DNA from 3 places in the Rahnella sp. PD4 genome. Region 3 is predicted to be linked to each of the others. Evidence: predicted binding sites of a transcription regulator. Region 3 holds the regulator's gene; each other region holds the start of a gene.
The links. The regulator PhoB, encoded in region 3, activates phosphate uptake and scavenging genes when phosphate is short. The targets are predictions, from matches to a motif close to CTGTCATAAAACTGNCNNAT.
Positions count from the first base shown of each region.

Region 1: a site for PhoB is predicted at 3,423-3,442, ahead of pstS (phosphate ABC transporter substrate-binding protein PstS). Genes of this name have one in related genera too.
Region 2: a site for PhoB is predicted at 3,934-3,953, ahead of ACOZIO_RS00210 (phosphoethanolamine transferase). Genes of this name have one in related genera too.

Region 1 covers NZ_JBLZQF010000005.1:335,785-343,481, reverse strand. The annotation lists gene glmU (bifunctional UDP-N-acetylglucosamine diphosphorylase/glucosamine-1-phosphate N-acetyltransferase GlmU) at 1-303, shown strand, start outside; gene glmS (glutamine--fructose-6-phosphate transaminase (isomerizing)) at 436-2,265, shown strand; gene rluF (23S rRNA pseudouridine(2604) synthase RluF) at 2,444-3,331, shown strand; gene pstS (phosphate ABC transporter substrate-binding protein PstS) at 3,548-4,588, shown strand; gene pstC (phosphate ABC transporter permease PstC) at 4,781-5,737, shown strand; gene pstA (phosphate ABC transporter permease PstA) at 5,739-6,626, shown strand; gene pstB (phosphate ABC transporter ATP-binding protein PstB) at 6,726-7,493, shown strand; gene phoU (phosphate signaling complex protein PhoU) at 7,504-7,697, shown strand, end outside.
Region 2 covers NZ_JBLZQF010000001.1:37,043-44,739, reverse strand. The annotation lists gene ACOZIO_RS00230 (DUF969 domain-containing protein) at 203-892, shown strand; gene ACOZIO_RS00225 (DUF979 domain-containing protein) at 889-1,839, shown strand; gene ACOZIO_RS00220 (DUF2891 domain-containing protein) at 1,852-2,874, shown strand; gene lpxA (acyl-ACP--UDP-N-acetylglucosamine O-acyltransferase) at 2,918-3,706, opposite strand; gene ACOZIO_RS00210 (phosphoethanolamine transferase) at 4,065-5,699, shown strand; gene ACOZIO_RS00205 (LysR family transcriptional regulator) at 5,736-6,632, opposite strand; gene ACOZIO_RS00200 (phenolic acid decarboxylase) at 6,770-7,279, shown strand; gene ACOZIO_RS00195 (alpha/beta fold hydrolase) at 7,359-7,697, opposite strand, start outside.
Region 3 covers NZ_JBLZQF010000003.1:512,822-520,518, reverse strand. The annotation lists gene phoR (phosphate regulon sensor histidine kinase PhoR) at 1-1,232, opposite strand, end outside; gene phoB (phosphate response regulator transcription factor PhoB) at 1,255-1,944, opposite strand; gene sbcD (exonuclease subunit SbcD) at 2,172-3,410, shown strand; gene sbcC (exonuclease subunit SbcC) at 3,407-6,655, shown strand; gene ACOZIO_RS11260 (ABC transporter substrate-binding protein) at 6,894-7,697, shown strand, end outside.

The DNA of each region.
Region 1 (7,697 bases), on a different contig from region 3:
AAAGGCTCAAAAGCGGGCCATCTCTCCTATCTTGGTGATGCTGATATAGGGGATAACGTTAATATCGGCGCGGGTACCATCACCTGTAACTACGACGGTGTAAACAAGCATAAGACCATCATCGGTAACGATGTCTTTGTGGGTTCAGATTCTCAACTGGTCGCGCCCGTGACAGTGGGGAATAACGTGACCATCGCCGCCGGTACAACGGTCACCCGCGACGTGCCGGACAAGGGTTTAGTGTTAAGCCGGGTGCCTCAGTTACATAAACCAGACTGGCAGAAACCGGTAAAGAAAAAATAAGCTGTTCATAATAATTCCCCACTCTCTACAAGGCTCGGGGAACCGCAAGTACACCGGAAAACGGGGCTTGTGGATAAATCAGGTCAGGCATCAAAAAAGGTCCCGAAAAGACCTTCAATAGGAATAAAACTGATGTGTGGAATTGTAGGCGCAGTAGCGCAACGCGATATTGCTGAAATTCTGTTGGAAGGTTTACGTCGTCTCGAATACCGCGGTTATGACTCCGCCGGGCTGGCTGTCATTGATGCTGCGGGAAAAATGGGCCGCTTACGTCGTCTGGGTAAAGTCCAGATGCTGGCTGATGCACTGGACGAACATCCTTTGCAGGGCGGCACCGGTATTGCTCACACGCGATGGGCCACTCATGGCGAACCTTCTGAAGCGAATGCTCACCCGCATGTATCTGATTACATTGCCGTCGTGCATAACGGTATTATCGAAAACCACGAACCTCTGCGTGAATTACTGACTGAACGCGGCTACCGTTTTGATTCTGAAACGGATACTGAAGTGATCGCACATCTGGTGCATTGGGAACAACTTCAGGGCGGTACGCTGCTGGAAGTCGTACAGCGTGTGATCCCGCAACTGCGTGGCGCTTACGGTACTGTGGTGATGGACAGGCGCGACCCGTCTGTCCTGGTGGCCGCCCGTTCCGGTAGCCCGCTGGTGATTGGTCGTGGCGTTGGGGAAAACTTCATTGCTTCCGACCAGTTGGCACTGTTACCTGTGACCCGTCGCTTCCTGTTCCTTGAAGAAGGGGATGTGGCTGAAATTAAACGCCGTTCTGTCAGCGTTTATGATAAAACCGGCCATGCCGTTGAGCGTGAAGAAATTGAATCTAAAGTGCAGTACGACGCCGGTGATAAAGGCGTATACCGTCACTATATGCAAAAAGAGATCTACGAACAGCCGCTGGCAATCAAAAACACCCTGGAAGGGCGTTTCAGCCACGGTGAAGTGAACCTCAGCGAGCTGGGCGAAAAAGCGGACGAAATCTTATCGCGTGTTCAACATGTGCAGATTATCGCCTGTGGCACGTCATATAACTCGGGAATGGTGGCGCGTTACTGGTTTGAGTCACTGGCTGGCATGCCTTGTGATGTTGAGATCGCTTCAGAGTTTCGCTATCGCAAATCTGCCGTTCGTCCGGGCAGCCTGATCATTACACTGTCTCAGTCTGGTGAAACGGCAGATACGCTGGCCGCGCTGCGTTTGTCGAAAGAGCTGGGTTATCTCGGTTCTCTGGCAGTGTGTAACGTAGCCGGTTCTTCACTGGTGCGTGAATCCGATCTGGCGCTGATGACCAAAGCAGGCACTGAAATCGGCGTGGCATCAACCAAAGCGTTCACCACACAACTGACCGTTCTGCTGATGCTGGTGGCGCGTATGGGGCGCCTGAAAGGGATGAATCCGCAAGTTGAGCACGATATTGTTCACGCGCTCCAGGCGTTGCCTGCGCGTATCGAACAAATGTTGTCGCTGGATAAAACCATCGAAACGCTGGCCGAAGGTTTTTCTGATAAACATCACGCTCTGTTCCTTGGCCGTGGTGATCAGTATCCGATTGCGATGGAAGGTGCGCTGAAGCTGAAAGAGATTTCTTATATTCACGCGGAAGCCTATGCGGCGGGTGAGCTGAAGCATGGTCCGCTGGCGCTGATTGACGCAGATATGCCGGTGATCGTGGTGGCACCAAATAACGAATTGCTGGAAAAACTGAAATCGAATATCGAAGAAGTGCGCGCCCGTGGCGGTTTGCTGTATGTCTTTGCCGATCAGGATGCCGGTTTTACCGACAGTGAAGGCATGAAGATTATCCAGCTGCCACACGTTGAGGAAATTGTCGCACCTATTTTCTATACCGTTCCGCTACAGTTGCTGTCCTACTACGTTGCCCTGATTAAAGGTACCGACGTTGACCAGCCACGTAACCTGGCGAAATCTGTGACTGTCGAATAAGACTGTCCGGTTTCAGCTATGCGATATATAAGCGCCTCCCGGGGCGCTTTTCTATTTTCAGAATGTTTTTGCCTGATTCCCCACTTTCCCGGCAGCCGATCACGATTCTCCCCTCTCAGGCTTCGTAACCCGCCCCGGATAAGGTATAGTTCGCGTTTTTCTGAAGGTACCCCGCTGAATGCTGACCAATTCCTCCATTCGTCTTAACAAATACATTAGCGAGAGCGGTATCTGCTCACGCCGCGATGCCGATCGTTACATCGAACAGGGAAATGTTTTCATCAACGGCAGGCGTGCCGCAGTGGGGGCTCAGGTGTTTGCCACAGACGTGGTGAAAGTTAACGGTCAGCTTATCGAGCCACGTGATGAAGAAGATCTGGTGCTTATCGCGCTGAACAAGCCGGTAGGTATTATCACCACGATGGAAGAGGGGGAGCGGGACAATATCCGTGATTTCGTCAATCACAGCAAGCGTGTCTTCCCGATTGGCCGTCTGGATAAAGATTCCCAGGGGCTGATTTTACTGACTAACCATGGCGATCTGGTCAATAAAATCCTGCGTGCCGGTAATGATCACGAAAAAGAGTACATCGTGACCGTTAATAAACCGATCACTGACGAATTTATTGCAGGTATGGGCGCTGGCGTGCCGATGCTTGGCACGGTGACCAAGAAATGCAAAGTAAAGAAAGAAGCACCCATGGTGTTTCGTATTACGCTGGTACAGGGGCTTAACCGACAGATCCGCCGTATGTGTAAGCACTTCGGTTATGAAGTCACTAAGCTTGAGCGCGTGCGTATTATGAACATCAACCTGAAAGGTGTTCCACCGGGAGAATGGCGGGATTTAACCGATGATGAATTGATCGAGTTATTCAGGCTGATTGAAAACTCCTCGTCTGAAGATAAACCGGCGAAAAAAACGCAGGCAAAGCATACTCAGGCTAAAAAAGCGGTTGTCACAAAACCGGCTGCCACAAAAACAAAAAATACCGAAAAACCTGAAGCTAATTCTGCATCCCGCAAGCGTTTTGCCCAGCCTGGTCGTAAGAAAAAAGGGCGTTAATTTACCTGTTTTTCATTATCTGCCGGTGTAATAACCGGCTTTTCCCGCTTAAAACACCTTCATATTGCCCGGGTGGTTCGAATTGTGAACGGTGTCATAAAACTGTCATATAACGTACATTTTACTGTCACTAAACTGTCCTATTTTCCTCCTGTGCCAAACACTTTAATTAACGTCGACATCAGTCGGGAAGTTTAAAACCACCAGGAGTGGAACATGAAATTGATGCGTAACACCGTCGCCGGTTTTGTAGCAGCGACTTTCTCCCTCACAGCAATGTCTGCTTTCGCTGCCACTAACCTGACTGGCGCTGGCGGCACCTTCCCCGCACCTGTCTATGCTAAGTGGGCTGACGCATATCAGAAAGCAACCGGTACTCAGGTGAACTACCAGGGCATCGGTTCTTCCGGCGGTGTAAAACAAATCATCGCCAAGACCGTTGATTTCGGCGCATCTGATGCACCGATGAAAGAAGAAGATCTGAATAAAAATGGCCTGTTCCAGTTCCCTACCGTGATCGGTGGCGTGGTGCTGGCTGTTAACATCCCTGGCATCAAATCTGGTCAGCTGACACTCGATGGCGCAACGCTGGGTGACATTTACCTCGGTAAAATCAAAAAGTGGAACGACGCAGCGATCACTAAGCTGAACCCGGGTGTGAAATTGCCAGACACCAACATCGCAGTGGTGCGTCGTGCTGACGGTTCCGGTACTTCGTTCGTATTCACCAGCTATCTGGCGAAAGTCAACAGCGAGTGGAAAGACAAAATCGGTGCAGGTTCAACGGTGAACTGGCCAACGGGTCTCGGTGGCAAAGGCAATGACGGTGTGGCCGCATTCGTACAGCGTCTGCCAGGTTCAATCGGTTACGTTGAATATGCTTATGCTAAGCAAAATAACCTGGCTTATACCAAGCTGGTCGATGCAGACGGCAAAGCTATCAGCCCGACGGAAGCCTCCTTCAGTGCAGCTGCTAAAGGCGCTGACTGGAGCAAAACCTTCGCTCAGGACCTGACCAATCAGAAAGGTGATAATGCGTGGCCAATCAGCTCCACCACTTTCATCCTGGTTTACAAAGATCAGCAAGATGCAGCGAAGGGCGCAGAAGTGCTGAAGTTCTTCGACTGGGCCTACAAAAATGGCACCAAACTGACAACTGATTTGGACTATGCCGCACTGCCAGCCTCTGTTGTAGAGCAGATCCGTGCAGCATGGAAGACCAACATCAAAGACAGCAGCGGTAAAGCACTGTACTAGGAATACCCGTCATACCTGAAGCTGCACCGGCGTTAGCTGCGCTCGTTCACCCGAATCACTTACTTGAGTAAGCTCATCGGGATTCACTTGCTTGCTGCCTTGGTGCAACTCCAATTATTTTGGGTATAGTAACTCTGCTTCATTCCCTCTCCGGCCGGGGAGGGAATTAAATCTGAATTAAAAGAGAGTGGTATGGCTGAATACAAGCCGGCTATCAAGGCACCTGGCAAAAACGGTGACATCATCTTCGGCGCGCTGGTTAAACTGGCAGCGCTGATAGTGCTATTTATGCTGGGCGGCATTATCGTCTCGCTGTTTATTGCTTCTCTGCCGAGCATTGAAAAGTTCGGATTATCCTTCCTGTGGACGAAAACCTGGGATGCGCCGAACCAACAATTTGGTGCACTGGTGCCGATTTATGGCACGGTTGTAACCTCCATTATTGCCCTGCTGATTGCTGTTCCGGTGAGCTTTGGCATCGCATTATTTCTCACCGAGCTTGCACCTAACTGGATGAAGCGCCCGCTGGGGATTGCTATTGAACTGCTGGCGGCTATCCCCAGTATTGTTTATGGCATGTGGGGTCTGTTCGTTTTCGCCCCGCTGTTTGCGCAATATTTCCAGACGCCAGTGGGCGACGTGCTTTCCGGTATCCCGATTGTTGGCGAACTGTTTGCTGGCCCGGGTTTCGGTATCGGTATTCTGGCGGCAGGTGTCATTCTCGCCATTATGATCATCCCGTACATAGCTTCCGTTATGCGTGATGTATTCGAACAAACGCCGGTGATGATGAAAGAATCTGCTTACGGCATTGGTTGCACCACATGGGAGGTGATCTGGCGCATCGTGCTGCCGTTCACCAAAAATGGTGTGATTGGTGGCGTGATGTTAGGCCTGGGACGCGCACTTGGCGAGACCATGGCGGTGACCTTCATTATCGGTAACACCTACCAGCTCGACAGCGCATCGCTGTACGCGCCGGGCAACAGTATTACCTCCGCACTGGCGAACGAATTTGCCGAAGCGGAAGCCGGATTGCACACCTCTGCACTGATGGAACTGGGACTGATCCTGTTCGTCATTACCTTTATTGTTCTGGCGCTGTCGAAAATGATGATCCTGCGTCTGGCTAAGAAAGAGGGCCGTTAAGATGACGACACTCGACATGCAAAGTACCCCGGCGCTGCTGGAATCGCGTCGAAAACGTCAGGCGTGGCGCCGTCAGAAAAACCGTCTGGCACTGATGATCTCCATGCTGACCATGGCGTTTGGCCTGTTCTGGCTGGTGTGGATCCTGTTCACCACTATCGTTAAAGGTGTTGACGGAATGTCGCTGGCGCTGTTCACGCAGAACACCCCGCCACCGAATACGGCAGGCGGTGGTCTGGCTAATGCCATTGCAGGCAGCGGATTACTGATTTTATGGGCCACGTTGATTGGTACGCCACTGGGCGTCATGGCCGGGATTTATCTCGCCGAATATGGTCGTAAATCCTGGCTGGCGGAATTCATCCGTTTTATTAACGACATCCTGCTCTCTGCGCCATCGATTGTGGTGGGCTTGTTTGTGTACACCATCATGGTGGCAAAAATGGGGCATTTCTCCGGATGGGCGGGTGTGCTGGCGCTGGCGCTGTTACAGATCCCGATTGTTATCCGCACCACGGAAAATATGCTGAAACTGGTGCCGGACAGCCTGCGTGAAGCGGCTTATGCGCTGGGTACGCCGAAGTGGAAAATGATCTCAGCCATCACGCTGAAAGCCTCTGTTTCCGGCATTATTACCGGGATACTGTTGGCGATTGCCCGTATTGCCGGTGAAACCGCGCCGCTGCTGTTCACCTCGCTCTCCAATCAGTTCTGGAGCACCGACATGATGCAGCCGATTGCTAACCTGCCGGTCACCATCTTTAAGTTTGCGATGAGCCCGTTCGGCGAATGGCAACAACTGGCCTGGGCGGGCGTGCTGCTGATTACGGTTTGTGTGCTGTTACTGAACATCCTGGCGCGTGTGATTTTTGCCCCGAAAAAGCAATAAGTTAATTCATTATTGATGGCAGGCGATAACGGCTGCTGTCACTGTTTACCCGGCGTCGCCATGCGGCGCACGAAAAAGAGAGATGTCTTAATGAGTCGAATGACTGACGCATCCAACAGCAAAATTCAGGTTCGTGATCTGAACTTTTATTACGGCAAATTCCACGCGCTGAAAAATATTTCCCTGGATATTGCTAAGAACGAAGTCACGGCATTCATCGGCCCTTCAGGTTGTGGCAAATCCACGCTGCTGCGTACGTTTAACAAAATGTACCAGTTGTATCCGGAACAGCATGCTGAAGGTGAAATCCTGCTTGATGGCGAAAACATACTGGTTGATAAGCAAGATATCGCGCTGCTGCGTGCCAAAGTTGGCATGGTCTTCCAGAAACCGACGCCGTTTCCGATGTCAATTTATGACAACATTGCGTTTGGTGTCCGCCTGTTTGAGAAGTTGTCCCGCACGGACATGGATGAGCGCGTGCAATGGGCGCTGACTAAAGCCGCGCTGTGGAATGAATCCAAAGACAAGCTGCACCAGAGCGGTTATAGCCTGTCCGGCGGTCAGCAACAGCGTCTGTGTATCGCGCGTGGTATTGCGATCCGCCCTGACGTTTTATTGCTCGATGAACCTTGCTCCGCGCTCGATCCAATTTCTACCGGTCGTATCGAAGAACTGATCACCGAGCTAAAATCTGATTACACCGTGGTGATTGTGACTCACAACATGCAGCAGGCTGCGCGTTGTTCAGATCGCACTGCGTTTATGTATCTGGGCGAACTGATCGAATACAGCGACACTGACTCGCTGTTCACTTCACCAGCGCGCAAACAGACTGAAGATTACATTACTGGCCGCTACGGTTGAGGTAAAAAGAATGGATAACCTGAACTTAAACAAACACATTTCTGGCCAGTTTAATGCAGAGCTTGAGCACATCCGCACACAGGTTCTGGCGATGGGTGGCCTGGTTGAGCAACAACTGACTGATGCCATCACTGCGATGCACAATCAGGATGCCGAACTGGCGCAACGCGTTATCAAAGGCGATGACAAAGTTAACCTGATGGA
Region 2 (7,697 bases), on a different contig from region 3:
CCTGAGTTTTCTAGAATAATTTCCTATGACCTGCCCCGCCTTTGTGCCTTGTATTCACCACTGTTGCTTGTTACTTTCCGTCTCATATTTATATATATATGTATTTAACATAAGCAATAACACCCGGTTATTACAGGTGTATCAACATTATTCAGGTTCATTAAAAATATAAAGCAAACACGTCATTATTGAGGGACAAAATATGTGGGTATTAATAGGTATTCCGATCGTTGTGCTGGGTTTTGCACTGCGGTTTAACTCTTTACTGGTGGTGACGGTCGCCGGTATTTCGACCGGCCTGGCGGGCGGAATGCATACCGTTGATATCATCAGCGCATTTGGCAAAGCGTTCACCGATAATCGCTATATGGGGTTGATATGGCTGACACTGCCGGTGATTGCCATCCTCGAGCGCAGCGGCCTGAAAGAACAGGCGCGTCATTTAATTTCCAAAGTACATGCTGCCACCACCGGTCGCGTGCTGATGCTGTACTTTTTCCTGCGCCAGATGACCGCCGCACTGGGGCTTAACTCGCTCGGTGGTCATGCGCAGATGGTACGCCCGCTGATCGCGCCGATGGCTGAAGCCGCAGCCACCACCAGATACGGCGATTTGCCCAATGATATCCGTCAGAAGATCCGGGCTCATGCCGCCGCAACCGATAATGTGGCCGTTTTCTTCGGCGAGGACATTTTCATTGCGGTGCAATCTATCCTCCTGATTAAAGGCTTTCTGGAACAGTACGGCATTAACGTTGAACCGTTGCACCTGTCTGTCTGGGCGATCCCGACGGCTATTGCTGCGCTGATTATCCATTTTATTCGTCTGTGGTTACTTGACCGTTCGCTGGCTAAGCGCTTTGACGTGCAACACGGGAGCGCGGCGAAATGATCACCTTGCAGACTGTTTATATTCTTGCGGGACTGATGTTCTGTGCTTATGCATTTTTCAACGTACGCGACAAAAGCCACTCACGCCGTTATGTCAATGCGCTGTTCTGGGGGATTTACGGCATAACTTTCCTGTTTGGTGCGCAATTGCCACACTTCATTACCGGTTGTATGGCGATTCTGCTGGCGATCATCGCCGGGAGCGGAAAACTGGGGAAAGGCAAATCAGAAAGCGGACAGCCTGATCAGGTTGAAAAGCGTGAAGCTGGCTCAAAACGTTTTGGCAATAAACTGTTTATTCCTGCCCTGTTGATCCCCCTGGTGACCCTGGCTGGCACCCTGACGCTGAAATACACGCCGCTGGTGGAAGCCAAAAACGTCACGCTGATTTCGCTGGTAATCGGCACGCTGGTGGCCTTCATCGTGGCGCTGATTATGCTGCGTGATTCGCCGGTCAAAGCAGTGAAAGCGGGGGGACAGACAATGGATACCGTTGGCTGGGCAGCTATTTTGCCACAAATGCTGGCCGCTCTTGGCGCGTTGTTTGCACTGGCGGGAGTCGGCGGCGTGGTGTCGGACCTGGTCAAAAATATCATTCCGCTCGGTTCACCGCTGGCGATTGTGATTGCCTATACCTTCGGCATGGCGCTTTTCACGATGATCATGGGAAACGGTTTTGCCGCCTTCCCGGTCATGACGGCGGGGATCGGGCTGCCACTTATTGTCAACCAGCTGGGCGGAAATCCGGCGATTATGGGCGCGATCGGCATGTTATCCGGTTTCTGCGGCACCCTGATGACCCCGATGGCAGCCAATTTTAATATCGTCCCCGCGGCGCTGCTGGAATTGCAGGATAAGAATGGCGTGATTAAAGCGCAGTGGAAAACCGGTGTATTACTGTTGCTGGTCAATACCGCGTTTATGTATTTCTTTGTGTTCCGTTTCTGATAAGGAAAGACGATGTCGACGCAACAACATAGTGTACTGACGGCAGAGATGGCATCCCGTTTTGCTTCACTGGCACTGAATCACTTAACACGCGAATACCCGAATAAACTCATGCATGCCATGAGCAGCGCAGCGGATGCGCAAACGCCACGCCAGTTGCATCCGATCTTTTACGGCAGCTATGACTGGCATTCCTGTGTGCACGGATACTGGTTATTGCTGCGACTGCTGGATCGTTTTCCACAACTGCCGGAAGCAGAAAAAATCATTGAGGTGGCCGGCCGGCATTTCACGGCAGAAAATGTCGCCGGTGAAATGGCCTATCTGCAACAGACGCAACATGCCGGATTTGAACGGCCGTATGGCTGGGCGTGGTGTCTGGCGCTGAGCCAGCAATTGCATGAAATGACCCTGCCACAGGCTGCGGAATGGGCGAAAACGCTCGCGCCCATGAGCCGGTTCTTCGAAAAGAGTTTTAGCACGTTTCTGCCAAAGGCAACCTATCCCCTGCGGGTCGGCAGCCATTTCAACACAGCTTTTGCCCTGGCGTTAACACTGGATTATGCCCGCTGTGTTAAGCATCACAAACTGGCAGAATTGATCGAAGAAACGGCATTGCGCTGGCATCTTGAAGATGTGCATTGTCAGGCATGGGAACCGGGCGGTGATGAATTCCTTTCACCTTCCCTGATGGAAGCTGAACTGATGCGCCGCGTTTTACCGCCCGAAGCATTTGTGACCTGGTTTGGCCGTTTTTTACCGGATCTGGCGCACAGCCAGCCTGCGACACTGTTTATCCCCGCCACGGTCACTGACCGCAGCGACGGTAAAATTGGCCATCTGGACGGGCTGAATCTCAGCCGTGCCTGGTGTCAGCGTTCGCTGGCCTCTGCGCTGCCAGCGGGTGATCCGCGTGCGGTCTTGCTACGTCAGACGGCAGAAGCCCATCTGCACAGCGCGCTGAACCATCTCGACAGCACCTATATGGGCGAGCACTGGCTGGCAACCTTTGCCCTGTTAGCACTCGAAGCCTGACAGCCCGTCACCTCTGTTCAGCCGCAGGATTACCGTAAACCCGTTAACGAATGATCCCGCGCGCTGAATGAAGGAAAAAAGCATTGAAGTGGCACAGTAACGGATATTCCGTGCTGAGCCGCTCAATTTCTGACTTTACCCGTTCAATCGTTTCCTGCCGGTGATAAAGCAAATCGTACAGATAGCGGATGATATTTTGCTGCGTACTGCCAGCCCGGCAAAATTCTGCTGTCTGCTCGTTTATCCCTTTAGGTACCGCGCGGTTTCCGCCTGCCATCACAAACGGCGGCACATCCTGCACCACACACGTATTGGCAAGCAAACGGGCTCCCGCACCAATAATACAAAACTGATGCACTGCGCTCAGGGCATCAATCCGCGCATCATTACCTAATAAAACATGCCCTGCCAGAGCACTATGTTCGCCAATGAACGTGGCATTTCCCACCTGGCAGTCATGGCCGAGATGGACACCCCGCTCAAAAATATTCAGATGCCCTATCCGGGTCATACCGCCGCCCTGTACAGTGCCTCGATGTAATGTGGCATGGCAGCCAATCTGGTTTCCATTGCCGATTTCCAGCCCGGTAGGTTCTCCGGCGTATTTCAAATCCTGACTGATTTCGCCAATGGATGAGCCTCTGCCAATCTGATTATCCCTACCTATTTTGGTATTGCCGTTGATGATGACATGCGAAGAAATGCATGTTCCTTCGCCAATTTGCACACCCGCTGAAATAACACAAAAAGGCCCGATAACCACTCGCGGCCCAATAATCACACCGGGTTCAATAATGCTGCTGGCCGCAATGATGGCCGAAGATGAGATCAACACGAATATCCTTCTGACAGCCCGCAGACAGTCAGTGATGAATTAAACCGGTCAGGCATAATCAGGGAAAGACAAAATGAGCGGAGGGAAACGCGCTCAGAGAGGTTTAAACAAAGGGTGTTTCGTTGAACATCCACATCGCTACGCCGGTGAGCATAAGGCTTCATGCAAGAAAAGGCGGTCTCTTATATTTTATATATTTTCTGAACTTTTTCAGAAACGCTGCAGGATGAAGGATTTATGACGGGTAGATTAAGGCTTTCTTAAGCTTGGATGAATATTCTTATGAATATTCATTTCCGTACGTTATCTTTCCCTCACATTAACCCTGCTACCGTCATTTTGTTGGGAGTTTTCATTGCGCTATATATTTCCGAAGATCAGCTACTTTACGCTGACTTTATTGCTGACCCTGTATTTTACCTTTGTGGTTAACTTACCTATTTTGTTGCATTTTTACCGCATCTTAAATGCACTGCCCGCATACAATCTGGCTTTCGCCCTGAGCATTCCGGTCGCGCTGTTTGCCGCACTGAACTTTGTGTTCACCCCTTTCAGTTTTCGCCCGTTGCTTAAGCCATTCTTCATTATCGTGCTCCCGGTCAGTGCCCTCGCCAGTTTCGCGATGATGACCTTCCAGGTCGTTTTCGATCGCGGCATGATCGAGAATATCCTCGAGACGCAATCTGCTGAAGCATCTTCATACCTGAATCTGAAAGTGGTGCTGTGGTTTGTCTTCACCGGCGTTTTGCCCGCGATTTTGCTTTTCCTGACACCGGTCAGCTATGAAAAAACACCGCTGCGCCGTCTGGGAGTACGCCTGGTGTCAATGGTGATTTCATTGCTGGTCGTTGCTTCCATTGCCGGCGTTTTTTACAAAGATTATGCTTCCGTTGGCCGTAACAACCGCACTCTGAATCTGGAAATCGTACCGACCAACTATCTTTACAGTGCGTTCCAGTACATGAATCACCGTTACTTCACACCGAAAATGCCGTTCCGGACTCTTGGTAATGATGCAAAACTGGTACAACAACCGGGGCAAAAACCCAATCTGGTGTTTCTGGTGATCGGGGAAACAGCACGGGCGCAAAATCAGTCGTATGAGGGATACGCCAAACCAACCAATCAGTACACGCAAGCCATTCCGGACGTGGTGTACTTTACGAAGATGACGTCATGCGGTACGGCAACGGCAATTTCTGTGCCGTGCATGTTCTCAAACATGAAACGCACCAGTTACGACGCCAACCGCGCCCGTAACAGTGAAGGTTTGCTGGATATTCTGCATAAGGCCGGCGTTTCAGTATTCTGGAAAGACAATGACGAAGGCTGTAAAGGGGTCTGCGACCGTGTGCCGAATGTCACCATTAATACCCAAAAAGACGGTAAATATTGTGATGGTGATACCTGCTACGACATGGCACTGATGCAGAATATTGATGATGACATCAAGGCTGACGGCAAAAATACGCTGATTAGCTTACATCTGATCGGCAGCCACGGCCCGACATATTACAAACGCTATCCTCAGGAATTCCGCAAGTTCATGCCTGACTGCCCGCGCAGCGACATTGAAAACTGTTCACAAGAACAACTGGTGAATACCTACGATAATACGCTGCTTTACACGGATTACATGGTGTCGCAGGTGATTGAAAAAGCGAAGCAGTATCAGGATAAGTACAATGTGGCCGTCATTTATCTTTCCGACCATGGTGAATCCTTGGGTGAAAATGGCCTGTATCTGCACGGTACGCCTTACAGCGTGGCACCGGCGCAACAGACCCATGTGCCGATGCTATTCTGGCTGTCTGATGGCTATGTCAAAGCGCAGGGAATAGATATGCAATGCCTGAAATCCAATGCTGCGAACAAAGACGTTTCGCAGGATAACCTGTTCCACACCGTGCTGAGCGCGATGAACGTACAGACCTCAGAACGTGATCCACAACTGGATATTCTGGCGGCCTGCCGCCCATCTCAGAAGTAGTCACGCCCGTAGCTGAAAGGGTTTGCTGCCAGAATGTTATGGCAGCAAACCGCACTCTGTCAGAATGCTTGTTGCCAGTGCGCTGACCGTTTTATCGAACTGCTCAGATTGATTATCCATCACCATATACAGTGCCGTTTGCCGCACCGTTCTGGTTGTTAATTCAAGACGGCGAAGCAAACCGCTCTCCAGCGTTTTCTCCACACTTTCCAGCGGCAGCCAGCCGTATCCTACGCCCACCATAATCGCTTCCATCGCGGCCCCGACAGTAGTGAAGGTCCAGCTGGCACGGGTGCCGGATGGTGCATTTTCATTACGCGGCGAGTGCCGGTCGGCCACGCTGATCAGCGGGAAGCGTGCCAGGTCCTCTGCGGTCAGCGGAACGGCGAGGCTCATCAGCGGATGATCGTTTTTCGCCACCGGGACAAAATCCACGTCCAGCAGAAAGCGTCCCTGTATGGCATTTTCCGGTGCCAGCGTGGTGATGTATAAATCAGCAGACCGTTCGTTTAATTGCTCCAGGCTTTCTCCGCGCAAAATTTCCGTCAGGTGCACCCGGGTATCGGGAAATTGTTGTTGAAAACTTTTAAGCGCGCGAAACAACCGGTATTTCGGAAAGACGCTGTCGACCACCAGGCTCAGTTCGGTGCGTGTTCCGCCTTTCAGCCCGGCAGCGCGGTGCTCAAGCTGCAAAAAGGCTGAAATAAGCGGCATTGCCTGCGTCAGCAACGCCCGTCCCTGCCCGGTCAGGGTCGCTTTACGACCCTGAATTTCCAGCAACGGCAGGCCAAGCCGTTCCTGCAATCCGCTCAGCGCATAACTGACAGAAGACTGGCTGCGGTTCAGCACCCGCGCTGCCTGCGCGTAACTCCCCTGTTCAATGACCGTCTGCAACACCACCCACTGCTCAAGAGTGGTTCGTGGAAGTGCCATGCTTTTTTCCTTCGGAGAAATTTATCGGAATTTTAGATGCTTTTTATCAGAAAAGAGCGTTTTTTTATCAATTTTTTAGCGTGTACTCTCTCTCTATCGAAACAGCACTGACATACGGCGCACTAATAAGGAGAATTATTATGAGCAGCTTTGATAAACACGACCTGAGCAATTTCATCGGCAAACACGTGGTTTACACCTATGACAATGGCTGGAATTATGAAATCTATGTGAAAAATGCCGGAACGCTGGATTACCGCATTCATAGCGGGCTGGTTGGCAACCGCTGGGTGAAAGATCAGCAAGCTTATATCGTGCGTGTGGCTTCTGATGTGTACAAAATTTCCTGGACAGAGCCGACCGGTACCGATGTCAGCCTGATAGTCAACCTGGGTGACAACGTGTTCCACGGCACGATTTTCTTTCCACGCTGGATCATGAACAATCCGGAAAAAACCGTTTGCTTCCAGAACGAACATATTCCGCTGATGAATTCATATCGCGATGCCGGCCCGGCTTATCCGACGGAAGTCATTGATGAATTCGCGACCATAACTTTCGTCCGCGACTGCGGCGCCGACAATAACGCGGTGATCGACTGCCCGGCCAGCGAGTTACCGGCTAACTTCCCGGACAATCTGCGTTAATCACTAAACCACAGACATAAAAAACCACAGTCCGTAATGGCTGTGGTTTTTTATGAACAGGGGTCAGAGATACAGGCCGTCAGCGTGCCAGCGTTTTCAGCAGCGTCGCATTGAATTTTTCCGGTTCTTCCATCTGCGGTGCGTGTCCAAGGCCTTTAAACTCGATCAGTTTCGCGTGCGGAATAAGCTTCGCAACCTGTTTGCCCAGCACGTTGTAATGGCCGATTTTGGCTTTCACCGCAGGCGGGGCAATATCGCTGCCAATGGCTGTGGTGTCAGCCGTGCCAATTATCAGGGTGGTGGGTACGCGGAGATTTTTGAATTCGTAAAAGACCGGCTGAGTGAAAATCATGTCGTAAATCAGCGCTGAGTTCCATGCTACCAGCTTGTGCCCCGGACCGTTATTCAGGCCTGCCAG
Region 3 (7,697 bases):
ACTTCACTCATGACTTCAAGTTTGGTGTGGTGATGGCTGAGCGCATGTTTGACGATCGCCAGCCCGAGTCCGCTGCCGCCGGTCTGCCGCGAGCGGGCCTTATCGACCCGGTAAAAACGTTCGGTCAGGCGCGGGAGGTGCTGCGGCGCAATGCCCGGTCCGTTATCACTGATCTGGAATTGCGCGCCATGCGGCGTTTGCTGCCAGCTGACTTCAATCCGCGTCCCGGCAGGCGTGTGGTTGACGGCGTTATACACCAGATTCGATACCGCACTGCGCAACTGATCTTCATTACCAAAGACGTTCAGTTTGTCATTAATGCGAAACACCACCTCATGCCGGCCGTTGCTTAACGTTTGCACCTCACGTTCGAGCATACCGAGCATCACCGGAATATCGACTTTCTCATGCAAATCAATATTCGCTGAAGCTTCGATTTTCGACAGCGTCAGCAACTGCTTCACCAGCCCGTCCATTCGCCGCGTCTGTTCCTGCATGGTATCCAGTGCTTTGGTGCGGAAAGGTTCTTCCAGTTTGGCGTCTTCCATCATTTCCAGATATCCCTGCAATACGGTCAGCGGGGTTCTCAGCTCATGACTGACGTTAGCAAAGAAGTTACGCCGGGCACCTTCAAGCTGACGCATCTGTGTGACATCGCGTGCCACCATCAGCAGTTGCCCTTCTGAATAAGGCATAACGCGAAACTCGACGTAATGCTCGTTATTGAGTTGCAGATTCAGCGCCCGACTGAAATCGCGGGTCTGGATCCACAGCCGGAATTCCGGATAACGCAGCAGGTTGAAGATATGTTGCCCGTTATCTTCCGGCCAGCGGAAACCGAGCAGATCCTGCGCCAGCCCGTTACACCAGAAAATATTGCCTTCTTCCGTGGTCAGCACCACGGCATCGGGCAGCGATTCAGCACCGCTGCGAAAACGTTTGATCAACTGACCTAATTCGCGACGCCGACGCCGGTTGCGCATCTGCATCTGGTTAAGCCCGTAGAACAGCGGCTCCCAGCTCCAGCGGCCGTTCGGCGGCGTAATACTGCGGTCAAGCCACAGCCAGTGAGAGAGTTTAAGCTGGTTGTAATAATTCCAGCCCAGTGCCGCAACCAGCGACACAAACAGGAGCCAGCCGAAATGACCGACGAAAATACCGAGAATTAACGCTGGCAGACAAAAGAGAAAAAATTCGCCGGCCAATCGTTTCCATGACAAACGTTCTAGCACACAGATTCTCCGCTGTGAGGACTCAATAACGCGTTGAAAAACGGTATCCGGTACCACGAACAGTCTGGATCATTCTGTCATGTCCGCTGGTTTCCAACGCCTTACGCAAACGACGAATATGCACGTCTACGGTGCGATCTTCCACATAAACGTTAGTGCCCCAGACGTTATTGAGCAACTGTTCCCGGCTATAAACACGTTCAGAATGCGTCATAAAGAAGTGTAATAACTTAAATTCTGTCGGCCCCATATCAAGCGCCTGTTCGTTGGCCATCACCCGGTGAGACGAGGGATCCAGGCTTAAACCCTGCATGTCGATCACTTCTTCCACCGCCATTGGCGAGATGCGACGCATCACCGCTTTAATGCGGGCAACCAGCTCTTTCGGGGAAAACGGTTTGGTGATGTAATCATCGGCACCGACTTCGAGGCCACGCACCCGATCTTCTTCTTCACCGCGTGCGGTCAACATCATTACCGGAATTTCGCGGGTCAGCGCCTCACGTTTAAGATGCTTAATAAACTGAATACCGGAACCGCCAGGTAACATCCAGTCGAGCAGGATAAGTTCAGGGTAAGGTTCAACAAGCTGCCCAATCGCTGAATCAAAATCCTCAGCTTCTACGGCCTGATAGCCATTTTGTTCCAGTACAAAACACACCATTTCACGGATTGGAGCTTCGTCTTCAACCACCAATATACGTCTAGCCATCGTAGGTCCTGCCAATAGGTTAGCGATCTTTTATTTGATTGCGGGCGCCATTATGCGTCAGTTTTGTGACAGATTTATGAATGAAAAGAATGGTTCATTACAGTCAAATATGACAGATAATTAGCGGCCATCTCGCTGAAATTGGACTGATTTATCGGGGACATCTCCCCCCGCCGACGTTTATACTTTGCCCCATTGTCGTCATCCAGGGTTCATACAGGAGTCTCATGCGCCTGATCCACACGTCAGACTGGCATCTTGGCCAGTACTTTTTCACCAAAAGCCGTGCAGCCGAACATCAGGCATTTCTGCGCTGGCTGACCGGTCAGGTGCAGCAACATCAGGTCGACGCCGTGATTGTCGCGGGTGATATTTTCGATACCGGATCACCGCCCAGTTATGCCCGCGAATTGTATAACCGCTTCGTGGTGGAATTACAACAAACCGGCTGTCAGCTGGTGGTACTGGCTGGCAACCACGATTCCGTCGCAACACTTAATGAATCACGCGAGCTACTTTCCTGCCTGAATACGCGGGTGATTGCCACTGTCGGCGAAAATCTGTCTGAACAGATTTTGGTGCTCAGTCAGCGTGACGGAAAACCGGGCGCGGTACTGTGTGCCATCCCGTTTTTACTCCCGCGTGATCTGCTGGCCAGTCAGGCCGGTCAGTCCGGCAGCGACAAACAACTGGCATTGCAGGAAGCCATCGCCGCACATTATGACGCGCTCTGGCAGGCCGCGCAGGCCAGGCGTGATGAACTTGGCATACCGCTGCCCGTTATTGCAACCGGCCATCTGACCACCGTTGGCGTCAGTACTTCTGATTCCGTGCGTGACATCTATATAGGCACACTTGACGCCTTCCCCGCGCAGGCGTTCCCGCCGGTTGATTATGTGGCGCTTGGCCATATTCACCGCGCACAGTGCGTCGCAAAAACTCACCACATCCGTTACAGCGGTTCGCCAATTGCCCTGAGCTTTGACGAACTGAGCAAAGCCAAAAGTGTGTATCTGCTCGATTTCGACGGGGCAACGCTCAGTGCCATCGACACGCTGGAAATTCCTGTTTTCCAGCCCATGCAGATACTCAAAGGCTCGCTGGCGGAAATTGAAAAGCAACTGGCGCAGTTCGAAGGCGGCGATGCACAAAAACCCGTCTGGCTTGATATCGAAGTCGCCACGCAGGATTATCTCAGCGATATTCAGCGGCGTATTCAGGCGCTGACTGCGGATTTGCCGGTGGAAGTTGTCCTGTTGCGCCGCAGCAAAGAACAGCGCATCAGCAGCATTGAGCAGCAGGAAAAAGAGACCCTCAGTGAACTGAGCGTCAGCGACGTCTTTGAACGGCGGCTGGCGCTGGAGCCGGACCCTGATGCCCCCCGTCAGGCGCGGATGCGCACTCTTTTTGCTCAGGTTGTTGAGCAGGTCACGCACGGTCAGAATGCAGAGGACAGCGCACAATGAAAATTCTCAGCCTGCGTTTAAAAAACCTGAACTCGCTGGAAGGCGAATGGAAAATTGATTTCACTGCCGAGCCGTTCGCCAGCAACGGATTATTCGCGATCACCGGCCCGACCGGTGCAGGGAAAACCACCCTGCTTGATGCCATTTGTCTGGCGCTTTATCATCAGACGCCACGTCTGAACATCACACCAAGCCAGAACGAACTGATGACCCGCCACACCGCCGAATCGCTGGCTGAGGTGGAGTTTGAAGTTAAAGGCGTAGCTTACCGCGCATTCTGGAGCCAGCGTCGTGCTAAAAATTCGCCGGATGGCAACTTGCAGGCACCGAAAGTCGAGCTGGCGTTACTGGCCGGCGGCAAAATTCTGGCCGATAAAGTGCGCGACAAACTCGACGCCATCGCCACACTGACCGGGCTGGATTTCGGCCGTTTCACCAAATCCATGATGCTGTCTCAGGGGCAGTTCGCCGCGTTTCTGAATGCTGATGCCAACGACCGCGCCGAATTGCTGGAAGAACTGACCGGCACCGAAATTTACGGACGGCTGTCTCAGCGCGTCTTTGAGCAACATAAAGAAGCGCGCATCGTACTCGACGGTCTGCATCAGCGCATGTCCGGCATCGAACTGCTCAGCGAAGAACAACGCCAGACGCTGGAGGCACAGCATGCTGAACTGAACGCACAGGAAAACAGCCTCAGCCAACAGGCGCAGCAACGCCTGCGGGATCTGAACTGGCTGCAACAATGGCAACAGGTGCAGCAAAAACTTCAGCAATCTCAGTTGCAGCTGGCTGCCGCTGAGCAGGAAAATCTGGCCGCCGCGCCGCAGTTACAACAGCTGGCACGCAGTGAACCGGCGGAAAAACTGCGTCCGTTACTCAATGACCGTCAGCGTTGTCAGGAAGAGTCACAACGCCTTCAGCAGCATCTGACGCAACTGATACAGCAACAGGAACAGCAGATCGCGCAGATGGCGCCGCTGAACCAGGCAGCAGAACAGGCGCAAACTGCACGTCAGAAGCAGGCCGAAGAACAGCGCCGGATGCAAACGCTGATCGAAGAAAAAATCCTGCCGCTGGACGGTGAAATCGCTCAGTGGCACAAATCACTGGCAGAAACACAGCGGGCGGTCAGTGAATCGCAGAAACAGGCCGCTGACCAGAACACAACACTGCGGCAAATAACGGCAGAACGACAAAAACTGGATGAAGAAAACCGCCAGCATCAAACCCGGCAGACCGCACTGACCGAAGCCCTTAACGCCGCACAGCAGCGTCAGGCAGCTCTGGAAAAACAGCATCCGCTGGCAGCCTTACAGAAACGGCAAACAGAACTGATGCAACTCCGGCCGGTGCGACAACAGCTTTTTTCGCTCGCGCAACTTTTCCCGCAGCTTAACCAGCGCGTGCAGCAACAAAACCAAGATTTTGCGCAGTATCAGGTACAACTGGCTGAGGAAGAGCAGCGCCTGGATAAGATCCGCCTGCAATGTCAGACACAACTTGAACATCTCAACGACGTAAAAACGCTGCATAAACAGGAAATGCTGATCGTCAGCCTCGAAGCTGAACGCGCGAATTTGCAAAGCGGTAAAGCCTGCCCGTTGTGCGGCTCGACCTCGCATCCGGCGGTTGAACACTATCAGGAGATCAAACCTTCTGAAACCGCACAGCGCGTCGAGAAAATGCAGCTTGAATTCGATGCGGTAAAAGCCAGCGGTATCGAACTGGCGGCGAAGATCAAAAGCCTGAAAGAACAGCAAAGACGTCTGCAGATCCTGATGGAGCAGGATCAGCAGCAACTGAATGCGCAGACGGCAAACTGGCAACAGCTCAGCATGCCGCTGAATCTGACGTTTACCCTGCATGACACCACTGACATCTCGCAATGGCTGACCGCCCGCGACGAAGAAGAGCAGCAGTCTCAGGCGCTGACCGGCCAGCACGAACAGCTGGCACGGGCACTTCAACAGGCGAAAGATGCCCTGACTGACGCCCTGAATCTCCAACAGAAAGTACAACAGCAAAGTGCATTGCTGACCGAACGCATTACGCGGCTGGTAGAAATAGAGGCGAAATCTCAGCAAGACCTTGTCCGGTTGCAAAAACAACAGGCCGAAGGTGAAAAAGCGCTTTCTGAGCTTCATGCCCGGCGCCTCGAACTGTTCGGCGAGCGCCAGGTGGCTCAGGTTCGCGAACACTTACATCAGCAACAGCAGGCGGCAGAAAAAGCGTTCAGTGATGCCCAGACCGCGCTGCATAAGGCGCAGGAACAACGCGACCAGCTTGCCGGTCAGCTGGCCAGTGCGCAAAAGCAACAATTACAGACCAGCGCACAACTGACGCAAACGGAACAGGTGTGGCAACAGGCGCTGAGCACCAGCGGGTTTGCCGATGAAGCCGCGGTGAAAGAAGCGCTGCTTGACGACGTGCTGCGCCAACAGCTGCAGCAACGCAAAGAACATCTGCAACAACAACTTGCACAGGCTCAGGCATTACTGACTGACGCCAGAGATATGCTGGAAAAGCATCGTCTTGTCCGCCCTGCTCATCTGAGTGAATCTGACGGTGATCTTAATGCCCTGACCGTGCAGCAGACGGAACTGGCTCAACAACTGAAAGCGTTACAACAACGTCTGGGCGAAGTGAAGAACCAACTGGAAAGCGACAAGCAGCGCCACAGCGGACAACAGGCGCTGATTGCTCAGATAGCGCAGGCACAGCTGACCTGTGATGACTGGGGTTATCTCAATCAGATGATTGGGTCCAGTGACGGGGCGAAATTCCGTAAATTCGCGCAGGGACTGACCCTCGATCATCTGGTTTATCTGGCGAACCGCCAGCTGGAAAAACTGCACGGGCGCTATCTGTTACAGCGCAAAACCAGCGATGCGCTGGAGTTGCAGGTGGTCGATACCTGGCAGGCCGATGCGCTACGTGACACCCGCACATTGTCCGGCGGCGAAAGCTTCCTGGTCAGCCTGGCGCTGGCGCTGGCATTGTCTGATCTGGTCAGCGACAAAACCCGCATCGACTCTCTGTTCCTTGATGAAGGTTTCGGCACGCTTGACGCCGACACGCTGGATACGGCACTGGATGCCCTCGACAGCCTTAACGCCTCGGGTAAAACCATCGGCGTGATCAGCCATGTCGAAGCAATGAAAGATCGCATTCCGGTACAAATCAAAGTCACCAAAGTGAATGGTCTGGGTATCAGCCGTTTAAGCAGTGAATTTAAAGTCTGACCGCGATCTTTTGCGGGGCATGTCGCTAAAAATATTGCTAGCGATATGCCCTGCCGTGGATCCTGATTGTGAGCAGGCGCCCAAAAATCGCACCAGCGCAGTGCGTATCCCTTTGTCAACCTGCTGAATTTAGGCCGCTTCCCGCCCGTTAACAAACTGGCATGCCCTGTGCTTAACGTTATGTATACAAGTTGCAGTACAAGTTGCAATGTATCCATAACCGCTAAGGGAACCGCCCATGAAAAACATCAAACCAGAATGCCGTCCGGTCGATAAAAAACGCCGCCAGCTGATGCAATGGCTTGCCATTACCGGTGGCGTTTCAACCCTGGGTGGCATGATCCCGACGTCGGTTTTTGCAGCCGGCGACGATGAAATCCGTATTGGCTACTGGCCGATTGTCGGCGGTTTACCCTTGTACGTGGCACTTGAACAGGGCTTTTTTAAAGAGGTCGGGCTGAATGTGAAAGGGGTGAAATTCGCCAGCGCACAACAAATTGTTGAAGGGATGATCACCGGCAGGATCCACGGCTGCGCGAATGGTACCGCAACCGGCGCGCTGGGACTGGGGGCCATTACCTCACCGGGTCTGTTTAAAATTATCTGTTCTAATCCGTCAAACCACACGCTGGTGTTAGATGAGTTTCTGGTACCACTGAACAGCCCGGCCAAGGCTATCAGTGATCTGAAAGGCAAGAAAATTGCCTGCGGCCCGGGGATCCAGAACGTCACTATGGCGAAAATTATTCTGGAGAAAAATGGCTTCACTAACCCGTCGGTGATCGAACTGCCGGTGGGGCAACACGCACCTGCCCTGGCCGCCGGGCAAATTGACGGTGTATACACGCTCGAACCGACCGGCACCGTGGGGCGGATGAAAAATCTTTCCCGCACCCTGGAAACCGGCGTGATTTCTAAATATGTGCTCGGCAACGCCGACGCACCGTGGTTTGGCGGTGCCGCAGCACTCAACGCCAGCTTTATTGCCAGCAAGCCTGAAGAAACCAAAAAGTTTATTGCCGCTTATCAGAAAGCGGTGGAA